Regions from separate parts of the Mycolicibacterium sp. HS_4_1 genome, predicted to be linked through region 1. Evidence: predicted binding sites of a transcription regulator. Region 1 holds the regulator's gene; each other region holds the start of a gene.

Region 1 (5,107 bases):
AGCCGGCGGACCTGGCGTCGCAGTTGAGCGGTCTGCAGGTCCCCAGTGTCGACCTCCCGGGCGGAGTGAACGCGCAGCCCGAGGAGTCCGGCAAGTGGTACCAGTTCCACTGGTGGTGGCTGCTGGCGATCATCCCGCTGTTGCTGGTGGTGTCGGGCATCGTGATCGCGGCGCTGCTGCGGCGCCGGCGGCGGGCCGGCCAGGATGTTTTCGACGAGCACGATACGTACGACTACGACGACCACGACGACCACGATTTCGGTGACGGGGAGTACGGCGACCCGCAGTATGCGGACGACGGCGGCGACACCGAGTACGCCGCCGACTTCGCGCCCGAGACCGAGCATTTCGACGCTCCGCGCGGCGGGCCCGAATTCCAGAGCAACCCGGACGTCATCGACACCGCGCCGACGGTGTACCCCGATTTCACGGCCGAGCAACCTGCAGACGAGGGTGAGTCGACGGCACAGGCCGAAGCCGAGGCCCAGCCCGTGGACGCTGCCGAGCCGGCCGAGCCCGCTGAGTCCGAGCCGGACGCTCACGAGCCCGCCGACGAACCGACGGCATCGGTGCAACTTCCCGAGGCCCTGCGCCGCGGGAGCGCGGCGGCGGGCCTGACCGCGGCTGGGCTGGCAGGGTTCGCGGGCCTGCGGCCTCGAGACTCCGGCGACCGTGTGTGGGTCGCGCCGGCCGCCGCGGACGCCGGGGCCCCGAACGCTGACGTGCACGCGCCCGAGGAGCAGGTCGTCGATGCTGCGCCGGCCCAGGTCCCGGCGAGCGAACCACCGAGCGAACCGACGGCCGAGCCGCGCGCGGACGCCACGCCGGCAGAGGACACTGTGACGGCAGAGGACACTGTGACGGCCGGTCCGGCCAGTGGCAGGCACCATGCCTTGGGCGCGGAGGAGCCCGAGACCGCGCAGATGTCGTTCCGCGTGGCGACCGGCGCGGAGCCGCCTGCCGGCTACGTCATCAAGGCCAACACGAAGTCGGGTCTGTACTGGGTGCCGGGTGCGCTCGGATACGACGACGCTGACGTCGAAATCTGGTTTGCCAGTGAGGAATTCGCGGTCACCAACGGATTCGTCCGAGGCTGACCCCGCCGACGGCTGAGCCCCGCTGCGAGCGACTGCAGCGGGGCTCGACTATTGGTCTGGCAGGCGTCAGATCTTGCGGATGACGGTCACGACCTTGCCGAGGATGACCGCGTCGTTGCCCGGGATCGGGTCGAACGCCGGGTTGTGCGGCATGAGCCACACCTGGCCCTTGGTGCGCTTGAAGGTCTTCACCGTGGCTTCACCGTCGATCATCGCCGCGACGATGTCCCCGTTGTCGGCCACATTCTGCTGGCGCACGACGACCCAGTCGCCGTCGCAGATCGCCGCGTCGATCATGGATTCGCCGACCACCTTCAGCAGGAACAACGAGCCCTCGCCCACGAGCTCGCGGGGGAGCGGGAAGACGTCTTCGACGGCTTGCTCGGCGAGGATCGGACCGCCCGCGGCGATCCGGCCGAGCACCGGGACGAAAGTCGGCTCGGGCAGGGTGTCCGAACCCGCCACGTCGGTGGTGATGGCGGCGCCGGTCGAGTCGTCCGCGCCCCGGACGTCCACGGCTCGTGGGCGGTTCGGATCGCGGCGCAGATAGCCCTTCTTCTCCAGCGTGCGCAGCTGGTGGGCCACCGATGAGGTGGAGGTCAGGCCGACGGCATCGCCGATCTCGCGGATGCTGGGTGGGTAGCCGCGCGTCGTCACCGAGGTGCGGATGACGTCGAGGATGGTCCGCTGACGTTCTGTGAGGCTGCTGGCCCGGCCACCCGACTGGGTTTCGGGGGTGCGATCGGTGCGGTCCGGGGTATCGGTGCTGTCGCTCATGTGAACGAATCTAGCCCAGTGCACACGATTGATCAAACATGTGTTCGAGATCGGGCGGATCGGCGTGTCGCGGCCGCCTCCCGCTGGTGACGTGGCGAAAGCGGGGGGCGAATCGGCGGAACGGAACTTGTCGGTGGGTCGTCGTATCGTTCGCAACAGTTCGATCACATGTTCTACCGTTCGAACATTTGGGCGATATAGTCGAACACAAGAGCGATCGAACCTATGTACGAACTCAGGAGAGGAACCGACATGACCGTCATCACCCGCGAGTACCCCACCGACGTCGTCGTCCGCACCGTGCCTCGGCGTGCAGACGTGAATCGTCACCGCCAGGCCCGGCTGCGGCCGGCCGGTTCCCGTCCCTCGGGTGCGGCGTTCCAGCATCGGGGCACGGGCGTGCTGAGCTCCCGTGCCTCGCACCGGCGCAACCCGGTCACGCCCTTGACCACGGTGCTGCTGGCTCTCGTCGCCGCGGGCATCACGGTGTGGCTGGGCCTGGTCGCGCAGTTCGGAGAGTCTGTTCAGCCGACCGCGTCGACCGCATCCGTACCCGCGCAGCTGGCGGTGGTCCGGGTGCAGACCGGGGAGTCGATTCAGCAGGTCGCCCGGCGCGTGGCGCCCGACGCACCCGTCAGCGCCGTCGTCGACCGCATCAAGGAGCTCAACAAGCTGCCATCGGTGGCCCTGGACGCCGGGCAGACGCTGATCGCTCCGGTCGGCTGAGGACAGCCCGTGCGCACCTTGATCGGCACGGCGCCCGGCCGGGTCCGAGCGGCACGGGTAGGCTCGAGACCGTTCGAAACGGTCGATTGTCGGTGCGGCGAAGGAGCGGTGATGCACTGTCCGTTCTGCCGGCATCCGAACTCGCGCGTGGTCGATTCGCGCGAAGCTGACGAAGGCCAGGCGATTCGTCGTCGCCGGTCATGCCCGGAATGTGGCCGCCGGTTCACCACGGTGGAGACCGCTGTGGTCGCGGTGGTCAAACGAAGCGGCGTCACCGAACCGTTCAGTCGGGACAAGGTGATCAAGGGCGTACGGCGCGCGTGCCAGGGTCGGCAGGTCGACGACGACGCCCTGAACCAGTTGGCCCAGAAGGTCGAAGATGCGGTGCGGGCCACCGGTTCTCCCGAAGTGCCGAGCCATGAGGTCGGATTGGCGATCCTCGGTCCTCTGCGTGATCTCGATGAGGTCGCCTATCTGCGATTCGCCTCGGTGTATCGCTCGTTCTCGTCCGCCGAGGACTTCGAACGCGAAATCGAGGCGTTGCGAGCACACCGCGGCGTGACGTCGCCCGGCTGACCGCCGTTAGGTCGCGCTGCGTTCGTCGGTCTCCATCGCGTCGAGAACCGCGAACTTCGTATCGTGCGGGGCGTCGATCGACTTCGCGGTGACGCCGGTCTGCAGGAGTCCGCGCAGGGCATCACGGTCGTATACCGACGGCGCGGTCGTGTCGATGAATTCCTCGATGAGCTTCACGAATCGATCGGGGTCGTCATGAAATGGGAAATGTCCCGAGTTGTCGAAGAACTCGAGCCGGGAACCCGGCATCGCGGCATGTGCCAGTTCTCCATGGGCGGCCGGGATCACGGCATCCTGGGTGCCCCAAACCAACTGCACCGGAATGGCTTCCGTCAAATAACATCGGTCCAGCATGGTGACCACCTGGCCGCGCCAGTCGACCACCGCACGCAGGGTCCGGGCGAAGGCAGACGAGGCCTTGGGCTCGGGCAGGTCGTTGAGGATCCGCAGCATGTTCGGCAGGTCGTGCCCCAGACCGGTCGACCCGAGCAGCGCGCCGCCGAGACGCCCGGCGAGCTGAAGCGCGGGCAGCACCAACGGGATTCGCAACAGCGCCAGCGCTTCGGTGCCCAACGGCAGCGCCGCAAGCCGCAATGCGATGTTCACGTCGCGCGTCACGCCGCCGGCACCGACCAGCACCAGGCGCTCGACCAACTGCGGGAACTGATAGGCGAATTGCATGGCCACGCCACCGCCCAGCGAATGGCCGACGACCGTCACCCGTTCGATGTCCAGCACGCTGAGCAGGTCGCGCATGCCGTTGGCGTACGCCGCCACCGAGTAGTCGGCGCGCGGCTTGTCGGACTGACCGTGGCCCAGCAGGTCGGGGGCGATGACGGTGAAGCGCTGGGCGAGGCGTGTCTGCACGGTTTCCCAGGTCGTGGAGTTGTCGCCGATGCCGTGGATCAGCAGGATCGCCGGACCCGAGCCGGCCACCCGATAGGCCCGCCGGTAACCGTGGATGGTCCGGTATTCCAGGCGGGGTGTCACGTCACGGACAGAATGCAGGGTGGGCTTTCCGTCGGGCATCGTCCCAGCTCCTTCCCATCGTGTCGGCGAGGCCGACCACGTGGGTCAGTCGCCGTCGGTGCCGTCGTCGCCGGGGTGGGAATCGGGGAAACCGTCGCCGGACTGTTCGGCGAGGAACTGTTCGAACTGTGCGCCGAGTTCGTCGCCGCTGGGTAGTTCCTCGTCACGTGCCAGCAACGACCGATTCTCCTGAGCAGCGACGAACGAATCGTACTGTTGTTCCAGTGCAGTGACCACTTGAGCGACTTCGGAGCTGGCCTCCACCTGCTCACTGATCTTCGTGTACACCTCGGCGCCCGCCTCGGACAGTGCGTGCAGCGGAATCTGCAGCGACGCGATCCGGGAGACTTCGCCGAGCAGGGCCTCGGCGGCCGGCGGATAGGCGGTCTGCGCCAGGTAGTGCGGCACGTGCACGGTGAAGCCCAGCGCTTCGTGGCCGTGCTGGATCATCCGGTACTCCAACAGGTTCGACACACTGGCCGGAACCTGGACCTCGCCCACCCACGGTGTGTGGTCCGCGATCAGTTCCTTGTTGCCGGCATGCGCGGTCATGGTGACGGGCCGGGTGTGCGGCACCGCCATCGGGATGGCACCGAGTCCGATGACCTGCCGGACGCCGAGCCGCTCGGACAACAGCCGCACCGCCGTGATGAAGCGCTCCCAGCGCAGGTCCGGTTCCATGCCGGCGAGCAGCAGGAACGGCGTCCCGGCAGTGTCGTGCAGTGCGTACAGGTTCAGCTCGGGATCGTCGTACTTGGTGAAGTGATCGGTGGTGAACGTCATCAGCGGCCGGCGCGACCGGTAGTCCAGCAGTTCGTCGATGGCGAACGAGGCGACCAATTCGGTGTCGAGCGTGTTCTTCAGGTGCTCGGCGGCCAGGCGGATGGCGTGGCCGGCATCGG
Region 2 (5,107 bases), 2.0 Mb from region 1:
CCACTGCGGGTGGAACACCTGCCTGAGCGACGGCGTGTGGTCGCCCACGTTCCCGAATGCCACATACCTGTTCCGTTCAACTGAACTCGATTACCTTGCGGACCAATGGAAATCGTCTCCCGTGGAACGCTGGGCCGAAGACGGGGGATGGGTGTACCACGACAGCGTGCTACCGGTCCTGGAGCGCGAACAGTACAAGATCATCGAAGCCGGTCATGAGATCTGCGTCAGCGGCTCGACGCGCGTAACCGCCATCGACGCCGGTGGCCACACGCCGGGACATCTCGCGATCGAGATCAGCGCACCGGAGAACTCCGTACTGGTCGTCGGCGACACACTCCATCACCCGATGCAGGCGCAGTTTCCCGACCTACCCTTCTTCGCCGACGCTGACCCTGTGCAAGCGATCGTGACTCGCCGTGCGCTGCTCGGCCGGTGCGCCGACGAGGGCCTCAAGGTCCTGACCGCTCATTTTCCGGTCCACGCTCCACTGGGTGTCCGCCGAAACCGCGACGGCTTTGTGTGGGAGAACTTCCCAGTGGAGACATAGACGCTTCACGTAATACTCAGAGCAAACACCCAAGCGGTGCATTCGGCCGTCGGCGCCAGAGGCGGACCAGGGCTCGCCGACGCCGCGAAATTCAGATGACTCGTCCTGCGGCTTCGTGATATCCGTTGGGGCATGACTGATTTGACGCTGCATGCTGTCAGCGATGGCGATGACTACGATGCGTTCGCAGCCTCGTCGTACGAGGTGTTCTTGCAGGATCCGCGGCGGGACGAGATCGACCTCGCCCGCGCCTTTACCGAGTACGACCGCATGTTCGGCTTCCACGACGGCACCCGTTGGGTTGCCACCGCCGGAGCTTTCAGCAAGCACGTCGCGCTGCCCGGAGGTGGCATCACCCCAGTAGCGGCCGTCACTGCTGTCACGGTGTCACCCAGCCATCGACGCCGCGGCCTGCTCACGGCGATGATGCGTCACCAACTCGACGACATCCGAGCACGCGGTACCGAGGCGCTCGCCATGCTGTACGCATCGGAGGGCGCTATTTATGGGCGCTTCGGCTACGGGATGGCGGTGCCGATTGCGGAGCTCTCCGGCCAGGTCCGGGAACTGGGCTTCCGCCGGGAGGTCCAGTTCGGTGACGGTTCGGTGACTCACGTCGACGCCGAGGCGTTACTGGCGAGTGCCCCGGAGATTCATCAGCGAGCCATGGTGCAGCGGCCCGGCTTGATGGAGCGTCCGGGTCCCTGGTGGGACCATTGGATCCACGACAGCGAGGAACGGCGCAAGGAAGCCAGCAAGATTCGCTTCCTCCTGCATCGCGAGGCCGACGGTACCGCCGGCGGATTCGCCATCTACCGGCCCAAGAACAACTGGACGGATCGTGGCCAGCCCAACGGTGGACTGCAGATTCAGGAAGTGCTGGCTACCAATCACTATGCGTACGCCAGCATTTGGCGCTATCTCCTCGATATGGATCTGGTCAGGACGGTCGAGTACGACGGTGCCGCCGTCGATGAGCCGCTGCTCAGCTTGGTGGCCGACCGGCGTGCCCTGGCGTGCCAAGTCAGAGACGGCATCTACGTACGGCTCGTCGACGTGCGTCGTGCACTGACGTTGCGCAGCTACGCTGCCCCGGTCGACGTGGTGCTGGATGTCACCGACGAGTTCTGCCCGTGGAACAGCTGCCGGTGGCGTCTATCTGGCGGACCCGACGGAGCTGAATGCGAAACTTCCACGGCACCAGCCGATATCGCTATCTCGGCGCGGGATCTGGGCGCCATCTACCTGGGCGGTGTGAACCTGCAGGCGCTGGCGAACGCGGGTCTCCTCGAAGAGATGACCCCGGGTTCGGTGCACCGGACTGCAGTGGCGTTCAGCTGGCCCGTCGCACCGGGCGTGCCTGACGACTTCTAGGGACAGCGTCCCGACCCTCGGTTGATACCACGCGCCCGGCTGAAATAAAAGAGGCCAAAGCGCATAGCCCCGACTCCGGCCGCTCCGCTACCTTTTTTGAGGAAACTTCGCAGGGCGCCGTGGCGTGGAGGTGGATGTCCCAGTGGTGAAACTGTATTCAACTGCGTGGACCGACGATCTGGATGGCTCACTCGCTGCCACGACACTCGAGTTTTCCTTCGACGGGATCACGTATGCGATCGATCTGTCCGAGGCGAACGCGATGCGGATGCGGGACTGCTTGGAGCCGTATATGCGGGCGGCCAGCAAGGCGAGCCGTCGGTCCGAGCGTAAGACCTGGCCTGTCGAACAGTCGCCGGCCGACAAGGCGCAATCACCCCACCAGCGAGCACGTGAGTGGCTGCGGATGAACGGCCATGAGGTCGGTAGTCGCGGGCGCCTCCCGCAAGAATTGCTGCAGAGGTATGAGTTGGCTCAGGGTGGGGCCGAACAATGCCTGGTCGGCGACCTGAGATGAATTCGATCCGCTAGGCGCTGAGCTTGGGTGTCAAATTCATTGCGGGGTTGTTGGTTCCGGATGAATAGCGGTCCACGGCGGCGAGCGCTCGCCGAAGAACATCGATCTCGTCGGCCGCGACCTGCGTGACGAAGTGGACCAACGCTGCATGCCGGTCGCTCTGATCGGCAGCTTGCCCGAGCGCGTCGACCATGAGGCCGGCGACCAGCTGATCGCGGCTGTGCGATGCGACGTAGCGGTGCGCACGAGCCTCGCGCAGTTGCCGGACCACGCCCTTGCCGGCAAGTCTGCGCAGGACTGTCATGACGGTGGTGTACGCGAGTTTGCGCTCCGCGCAGATGGCTCGGTGGACCTCGCGAACGGTCTGTGGGCCATCCGCGTCCCAGAGGTGATCCATCACCTCGCGTTCCAGATTGCCCAGGTGCCTCAGCGTGGCCATCTTCTGTCCCTCTCCGACGTCCTCGGAGATCTAGTCGGATGGGGGTCGCCCGAGTTCCCGCCGATTCCGCACTCTTGGCGTTCGAACAAAATTTCGAATATTCTGAGGTGGTGGGTTGGTACAACGGTCCGCCGAGCTGGGCGGAGATGCAGCGGGTGCTCGAGGGTAAACCTCGGGTTGCCGGCGCTTTTCCGGAGTCACCGGCCGACGGTGGCGACAGCCCGGCGTGGTCGCGCAAACGTGGTGACTATCAACCGGTGAACCGTCCGGCCCGGCCGGGAACGTCGGTGCCATATGCCGAGCTACATGCCCATTCCGCGTACAGCTTTCTCGACGGCGCCAGCACGCCGGAGGAATTGGTGGAGGAGGCCGTCCGGCTGGATCTGCGGGCCATCGCACTGACCGACCACGACGGGCTCTACGGCGTCGTGCGGTTCGCCGAGGCTGCCAAAGAACTCGACATGGCAACGGTTTTCGGTGCGGAACTCTCGCTCAGTAACACCCCGCGCACCGAGCTGCCGGACCCGCCCGGTCCGCATCTGCTGGTCCTGGCCCGCGGGCCCGAAGGGTACCGGCGGCTGTCCCGGGAGCTGGCCCGGGCGCATCTGGCCGGCGGCGAGAAGGGCGTGCTCAGTTATGACCTGAATACCCTCACCGAGGCCGCTGGCGGGCACTGGCAGATCCTCACCGGCTGTCGTAAAGGACATGTGCGCCGGGCCTTGTCTGCGGGTGGCGCGGACGCTGCGGACAAGGCGCTGGCCGACCTGGTGGACAGGTTCGGAGCGGACCGGGTGACCATTGAACTGACCCGCCACGGACACCCATTCGACGACGAACGCAATGCGACGCTGGCGGGCCTGGCGCCGCGGTTCGGCCTCGATGTGGTCGCCACCACCGCCGCACATTTCGCTGCGCCATCGCGGGGGAAGCTGGCGATGGCAATGGGGGCCATCCGCGCCCGCAATTCGATGGATGAGGCCGAAGGCTGGCTGGCTCCGCTGGGTGGGTCGCACCTGCGGTCCGGGCGGGAGATGGCCCGGCTGTTCGCCCACCACCCGGGGGTGGTCACGAAGGCCGCCGAGCTGGGGGAGCAGTGCGCATTCGAATTGCGTTTGATCGCACCGAAATTGCCACCGTTCGACGTGCCGGAAGGACATACCGAGATCAGTTGGCTGCGCGAGCTGGTGGCGGACGGGGCGGCCCGTCGCTACGGCTGGAAGCCGGACGCGGACAGGGAGAAGGCGTACCGCCAGATCGAGCACGAGCTGAAAATCATTGAGCAGCTGGAGTTCCCGGGCTACTTCCTGGTGGTGCACAGCATCACCGAGTTCTGTCGAAACAGTGACATCCTGTGCCAGGGCCGGGGGTCGGCCGCCAACTCGGCGGTCTGCTACGCGCTGGGTATCACGAACGTCGACCCGGTGGCCAACGAGCTGCTGTTCGAGCGGTTCCTGTCCCCGGCGCGCGACGGTCCGCCGGACATCGACATCGACATCGAATCGGACTTGCGCGAGAAGGTCATCCAGTTCGTCTACGAGAAGTATGGCCGGGACTACGCGGCGCAGGTGGCCAACGTCATCACCTACCGCGGCCGTAGCGCGGTGCGGGACATGGCCCGGGCCCTGGGTTTTTCGCAGGGACAGCAGGATGCCTGGAGCAAGCAGATCAGCCGGTGGAACGGACTGGCCGACTCTCCCGACGTCGAGGAGATTCCCGAGGCAGTGATCGACTTGGCGCTGCAGATCAGAAATCTGCCGCGGCACATGGGAATTCACTCTGGTGGCATGGTGATCTGCGACCGGCCGATCGCCGATGTGTGCCCGGTGGAGTGGGCGCGGATGGAGAACCGCAGTGTGCTGCAGTGGGATAAGGACGACTGTGCGGCAATCGGTTTGGTCAAGTTCGACCTGCTGGGGCTGGGCATGCTCTCGGCTCTGCATTACATGATCGACCTGGCCAGGGAACACATGGGCCTCGAGGTGGATCTGGCCAAGCTCGACCTCACCGAGCCCGCGGTGTACGAGATGCTGCAGCGCGCCGATTCGGTGGGGGTGTTCCAGGTCGAGTCCCGGGCTCAGATGGCCACGCTGCCGCGGCTGAAACCAAAGAGGTTCTACGACCTGGTGGTCGAGGTGGCGCTGATCCGCCCCGGTCCGATACAGGGTGGCTCGGTGCACCCGTATATCCGGCGGCACAACGGATTGGAAAAGCCGGACTGCGAACACGA
Region 3 (5,107 bases), 110 kb from region 1:
CACGCGGCCCCGCGGGGTCCGGGCGATCATGCCGGCGCGCACGAGGAACGGCTCGCACACCTCCTCGACGGTGGTGGCCTCCTCCCCGACCGCGACCGCCAGCGTCGAGACGCCGACCGGACCGCCCCCGAAACTCTTGGTCAGCGCGGTCAATACCGCCCGGTCCAGACGATCCAGGCCGAGCTCGTCGACGTCGTAGACCGCGAGTGCGGCCTTGGCCACGTCCCGGGTGATGACGCCGTCGGCGCGGACCTCGGCGTAGTCGCGAACGCGCCGCAGCAACCGGTTGGCGATACGCGGCGTGCCGCGGGACCGCCGGGCCACTTCCGCGCCGGCCGCGGCGCCCAACTCGATACCGAGGATGCCGGCCGAGCGGGCCAGCACCCGTTCCAACTCGGGCGGCTCGTAGAAGTCCATGTGGGCGGTGAAACCGAACCGGTCGCGCAGCGGGCCGGTCAGCGCGCCCGAGCGGGTCGTCGCACCGACCAGGGTGAACGGCGCGACCTCCAGCGGAATCGACGTCGCGCCGGGTCCCTTGCCGACGACAACGTCGACCCGGAAGTCCTCCATGGCCAGGTACAGCATCTCCTCGGCGGGGCGGGCGATACGGTGGATTTCGTCGATGAACAGGACGTCGCCCTCGACCAGATTGCTGAGCATGGCGGCCAGATCGCCGGCGCGTTCCAGCGCAGGACCCGACGTGACGCGCAGTGACGAACTCAGTTCGGCGGCGATGATCATGGCCAGCGAGGTCTTGCCGAGACCGGGCGGCCCGGACAGCAGGATGTGGTCGGGTGTGCCGCCGCGGTTCTTGGCGCCCTCGAGCACCAGTTGCAGCTGTTCACGCACCCTGGGCTGGCCGATGAACTCACGCAGCGACTTGGGCCGCAGGCTGGCGTCGACGTCGCCCTCACCGACGGTGAGCGCGGGTGATACTTCCCGGTCCTGCGGCTCGTCAGGCCCGGCGCCCTCGTCTTCGAAGCGGCTCACTTCTTACCCAACATCGACAGGGCGGACCGCAGCGCGGTGGCGGTGTTGGCGTCCGGATCGTTGGCGAGCACCTTGTCGGTGGCCTCCTCGGCCTGCTTGGCCGGAAAACCGAGTCCGATGAGGGCTTCCACAACCGGTCCCCGAATCGAATGCCCTCCCGTGACGCCGACGCCCGCTCCCGCCGTCGCACCGATCTTGTCGCGCAACTCCAGCACCATGCGCTCAGCGCCCCGCTTGCCGATGCCCGGCACCCGGGTCAGGGCGGTCACGTCGCCGTCGGCCAAGGCCTGTCGCAACGTCGGAGCGTCGTAGACCGCGAGGGTCGCCAGCGCAATCTTGGGACCGACACCGGACACCCCGAGAAGGGTGCTGAACAGGTCGCGGGCGTCGGAGTCGGCGAAGCCGTACAGCGTCTGGGAGTCCTCGCGCACGATCATCGCGGTGATCAGTCGCGACTCGGCGCCACGGCGCAGCGTGGACAGCGTCGCCGGGGTGGCCATGATCTTGTAGCCGACGCCGGCGGCCTCGATCACCGCGTGATCGAGCGCGATGTCGATGACCTCGCCACGGACCGATGCGATCATGCGCGTGCCGCCTTCACCTTTGCCGCGTACTGCTTCTTGAACTCCGCCGCCTTGGCCTCCGCCGCGGCCATCCGAGCGATCATGGGCGCCCGCCAGCAGTGACAGATGGCCAGGGCCAACGCGTCGGCGGCGTCGGCCGGAGTCGGTTTCTGTTGCAAACCAAGGATTTTGGTGACCATGGTGGTGACCTGGGCCTTGTCCGCCCGACCGTTTCCGGTGACCGCGGCCTTCACCTCACTGGGCGTGTGGAAATGGACGTCGATCCCCCGACGCGCCGCCGCCAGGGCGATGACGCCGCCCGCCTGCGCCGTCCCCATGGCGGTGTTGGCGTTCTGGTTGGCGAACACCCGCTCGATGGCGATGACGTCGGGCCGGTGGGTGTCCATCCAGTGCTCGACGGTGTCGCTGATGGTCAGCAACCGCCGCTGCAGCTCGACGTCCGACGGGGTACGCACCACGTCCACATCGAGCGCGGTGACCTTGCGCCCCGTGCCACCCTCGATCATCGAGAGGCCACAGCGCGTCAGACCAGGGTCGACGCCCATCACCCGCACGCCCACTCCTCACTACGGTCCCGAACAGCTGTTCGATAGCTTAGCGGGCGGTGGCGACAGTTCCGGCGAGGGACACGCCTCAGATGCGGGCGGGCACGTGACACAGTGGACGCATGCGGGTCGTCATCGCGGGCGGACACGGGAAAATCGCCCTACTGCTGGAACAACTGCTTGCCCGTCGCGGCGACACGGTAGCCGGGCTGATCCGCAATCCAGCCCATGCCCCCGACGTGGAGGCGGCCGGCGCGACGGCGATCGTGCTCGATCTCGAGCGGGCGTCGGTGGCCGACGTCGCCGCGCAACTCGAGGGCGCCGACGCGGTGGTGTTCGCGGCCGGAGCCGGTCCGGGCAGCGGGGCCGAACGCAAGCAGACAGTGGATCGGGACGCGGCGATCCTGCTGGCCGATGCCGCTGAAGCCGCCGGGGTCGCGCGCTACGTCATGGTGTCGGCGATCTCGGCCGACGACCGCAGCCTGGATGCTGGTTACGACCCGGTGTTCCTGGCGTACATCCGGGCCAAGGCCGAGGCCGACGCCGACGTGCGGGGCCGTAGCGGACTGGCGACGACGATCGTCCGACCAGGACGACTCACCGACGAGGCCGGCACTGGCCTGGTGCACATCGCGGAAAACACGGGCCGCGGCAGCATTCCGCGCGCGGATGTCGCGGCTGTTCTCCTGGCCGTACTGGATGCGCCGGAAACCGCCGGGCGGACGTTCGAACTGATCTCCGGGAACGCCCCGATCACCGCGGCGCTCGGCTGAGCGGGTTCATCGCGCGACGAGCGAACCCCCGGCAGCCCGCCACTGAATGAGCCCGCCGGTCATGTTCACCACCTCGAAACCGTTCTCCACCAACAGATTTGCCGCGCCGACGGACCGGATACCCCCGGTACAGAAGGTGATGAGCAAGCGGTCGTCGGGAAGTTCGAGGCAGCCCTCGGGCAATGCTTCCAGCGGCAGGTGCACCGCACTCGGAATGTGCACCCGATGCCATTCGAAAGCGCGGCGCACGTCGACGACGAGTGCGCCCTCTTCGACGAGCCGCAGCGCCTCGGCCGCCGTGACGGCCGGTGGCCGCCGCAGGTAGTGGCGGATGCTCACGCGTACCTCGATCCCGGGTGCACGACCATCAGCACCGCGACGACGACCCAGAGCAGGTTGAAGACGCCCGTCACCATGCCGAGGGCCCGCAGTTCGGCGACACCGCCGGGTGTGGCGAGCGCCTGCGCCTGACGTGGCGCGATCTGCACGACGAGCAGAATGCCGGCGACGGCCGTGAGCGCGATCGCCGCGATGATCCACACTTCGGACATCCGCCGCTGAACTCCGGCGAGGGCGAGGCCGACGATGGGAACCACGAGCGCCAGCACGCCGTAGACGCGGGTGATCCGATGTAGCAGCCGGGCGATGCCTGCACTGCGTTCGGTATCCGCGGACGCGCCTACGACTGGCGCGTATCGGGGAAACAGGCTGGTGGCCACGGCAATCGGCCCGACGAAGAGGATGCCCGCTACGACATGAACGGACAACAGCAGTGCTTGCATAACCTTCAGCCTAACTAAAGGTTATGCAGGATCGGATGTGATCCGGCCCATGTACGCGCGCAGCGCCTCGGTCAGTTCGGGATGCTGCGCGGTGAACTCGGCGTCGAGAGCGGTCACGACGTCAGCGGCGCGGTTCAACAGCGCGTCGCCCTCGGCCGTCACGCGCAAGGTGGATGCCGCACCGGCATGTGCCGTGCCGTCATCGACCAGACCCGCCGCCACGAACGCCGCGACGGCAGCATGCGCACTCTGCACGGTGATCCGGGACCGCCGCGCGAGCTCGCTGAACGAGATGCCGGCACTTCCGCGAATGTGCCCCAGCAGGCCGTACTTTCGCGTCGTCAGGCCCAGCGGCTTCAGCGCGTCGGCGAATGCGGCATCCCAGACCCGGCTGACCGTCAGCAGTGCGACAGTCGGGCTGAACGGGGGCGGCTGGGACATGCTCGGCACGCTACCGCCGAAGCGGTTATTCCTCGTCGAGCTGTGCGGCGACGTCGTCCGGGATGTCGACGTTGGTGTAGACGTTCTGCACGTCGTCACTGTCCTCGAGCGCGTCGACCAACTTGAACACCTTGCGGGCGCCCTCGAGGTCGACCTGCACCGACACCGACGGCTGGAAGCCGGACTCGGCGGAGTCGTAGTCGATACCGGCGTCCTGCAGCGCGGTGCGCACCGCGACCAGGTCGGTCGGCTCGCAGATGACCTCGAACGCGTCACCGAGGTCGTTGACCTCTTCGGCGCCGGCGTCCAGGACGGCCATCAGGACGTCGTCCTCGGTCTGACCGTTCTTCTCCAGGGTGATGATGCCCTTGCGGGAGAACAGGTAAGACACCGAACCGGGGTCGGCCATGTTGCCGCCGTTGCGGGTCATCGCGACGCGGACCTCGCCGGCGGCGCGGTTGCGGTTGTCGCTCAGGCACTCGATGAGCACGGCGACACCGTTGGGGCCGTAGCCCTCGTACATGATGGTCTGCCAGTCGGCGCCGCCGGCCTCTTCGCCCGCGCCACGCTTGCGGGCCCGCTCGATGTTGTCGTTCGGGACCGAGGTCTTCTTGGCCTTCTGGATAGCGTCGTACAGCGTCGGGTTGCCGCCCGGATCACCACCGCCGGTGCGTGCCGCCACCTCGATGTTCTTGATCAGCTTGGCGAACTCTTTACCTCGGCGCGCGTCCTTGACGGCCTTCTGGTGCTTGGTTGTCGCCCACTTGGAATGGCCGCTCATGCGTGTACGCCCTCTTTCTGGTGAAACTTCGATTGACCAGTTTACGTGGGCGGGATAGCGGGCCCGACAGGCCTGGTCAATCGCAGAAACAGACGTTACTTCTTGGCCGGTACGGCCAGGTTGTAGACCGTGTCGGACCCGACTTTCATCGGCGTGAAGGTGGTGCTCACCCAGTCCGCGATGTGACTGTGGGCGTCGGCGCCCCAGTGTC

The links. Region 1 encodes LexA, which represses DNA repair genes until DNA is damaged. Its sites were predicted from a motif close to CGAACANNTGTTCG; they were not measured.
Region 2: the regulator LexA is predicted to act here: its motif matches at 2,963-2,976, upstream of ACX12F_RS21840 (error-prone DNA polymerase).
Region 3: the regulator LexA is predicted to act here: its motif matches at 2,150-2,163, upstream of ruvC (crossover junction endodeoxyribonuclease RuvC).

The regions. Positions count from the first base shown of each region.
Region 1 covers NZ_CM137261.1:2,505,213-2,510,319, forward strand. The annotation lists gene ACX12F_RS11930 (LGFP repeat-containing protein) at 1-1,097, shown strand, start outside; gene lexA (transcriptional repressor LexA) at 1,164-1,874, opposite strand; gene ACX12F_RS11940 (LysM peptidoglycan-binding domain-containing protein) at 2,127-2,600, shown strand; gene nrdR (transcriptional regulator NrdR) at 2,712-3,176, shown strand; gene ACX12F_RS11950 (alpha/beta fold hydrolase) at 3,183-4,205, opposite strand; gene ACX12F_RS11955 (proteasome assembly chaperone family protein) at 4,251-5,107, opposite strand, start outside.
Region 2 covers NZ_CM137261.1:4,532,854-4,537,960, reverse strand. The annotation lists gene ACX12F_RS21860 (MBL fold metallo-hydrolase) at 1-550, shown strand, start outside; gene ACX12F_RS21855 (GNAT family N-acetyltransferase) at 683-1,924, shown strand; gene ACX12F_RS21850 (histone-like nucleoid-structuring protein Lsr2) at 2,049-2,441, shown strand; gene ACX12F_RS21845 (BlaI/MecI/CopY family transcriptional regulator) at 2,452-2,880, opposite strand; gene ACX12F_RS21840 (error-prone DNA polymerase) at 2,991-5,107, shown strand, end outside.
Region 3 covers NZ_CM137261.1:2,619,299-2,624,405, reverse strand. The annotation lists gene ruvB (Holliday junction branch migration DNA helicase RuvB) at 1-990, opposite strand, end outside; gene ruvA (Holliday junction branch migration protein RuvA) at 987-1,574, opposite strand; gene ruvC (crossover junction endodeoxyribonuclease RuvC) at 1,571-2,128, opposite strand; gene ACX12F_RS12550 (NAD(P)H-binding protein) at 2,242-2,892, shown strand; gene ACX12F_RS12545 (rhodanese-like domain-containing protein) at 2,899-3,231, opposite strand; gene ACX12F_RS12540 (hypothetical protein) at 3,228-3,674, opposite strand; gene ACX12F_RS12535 (MarR family transcriptional regulator) at 3,696-4,115, opposite strand; gene ACX12F_RS12530 (YebC/PmpR family DNA-binding transcriptional regulator) at 4,141-4,896, opposite strand; gene ACX12F_RS12525 (ArnT family glycosyltransferase) at 4,992-5,107, opposite strand, start outside.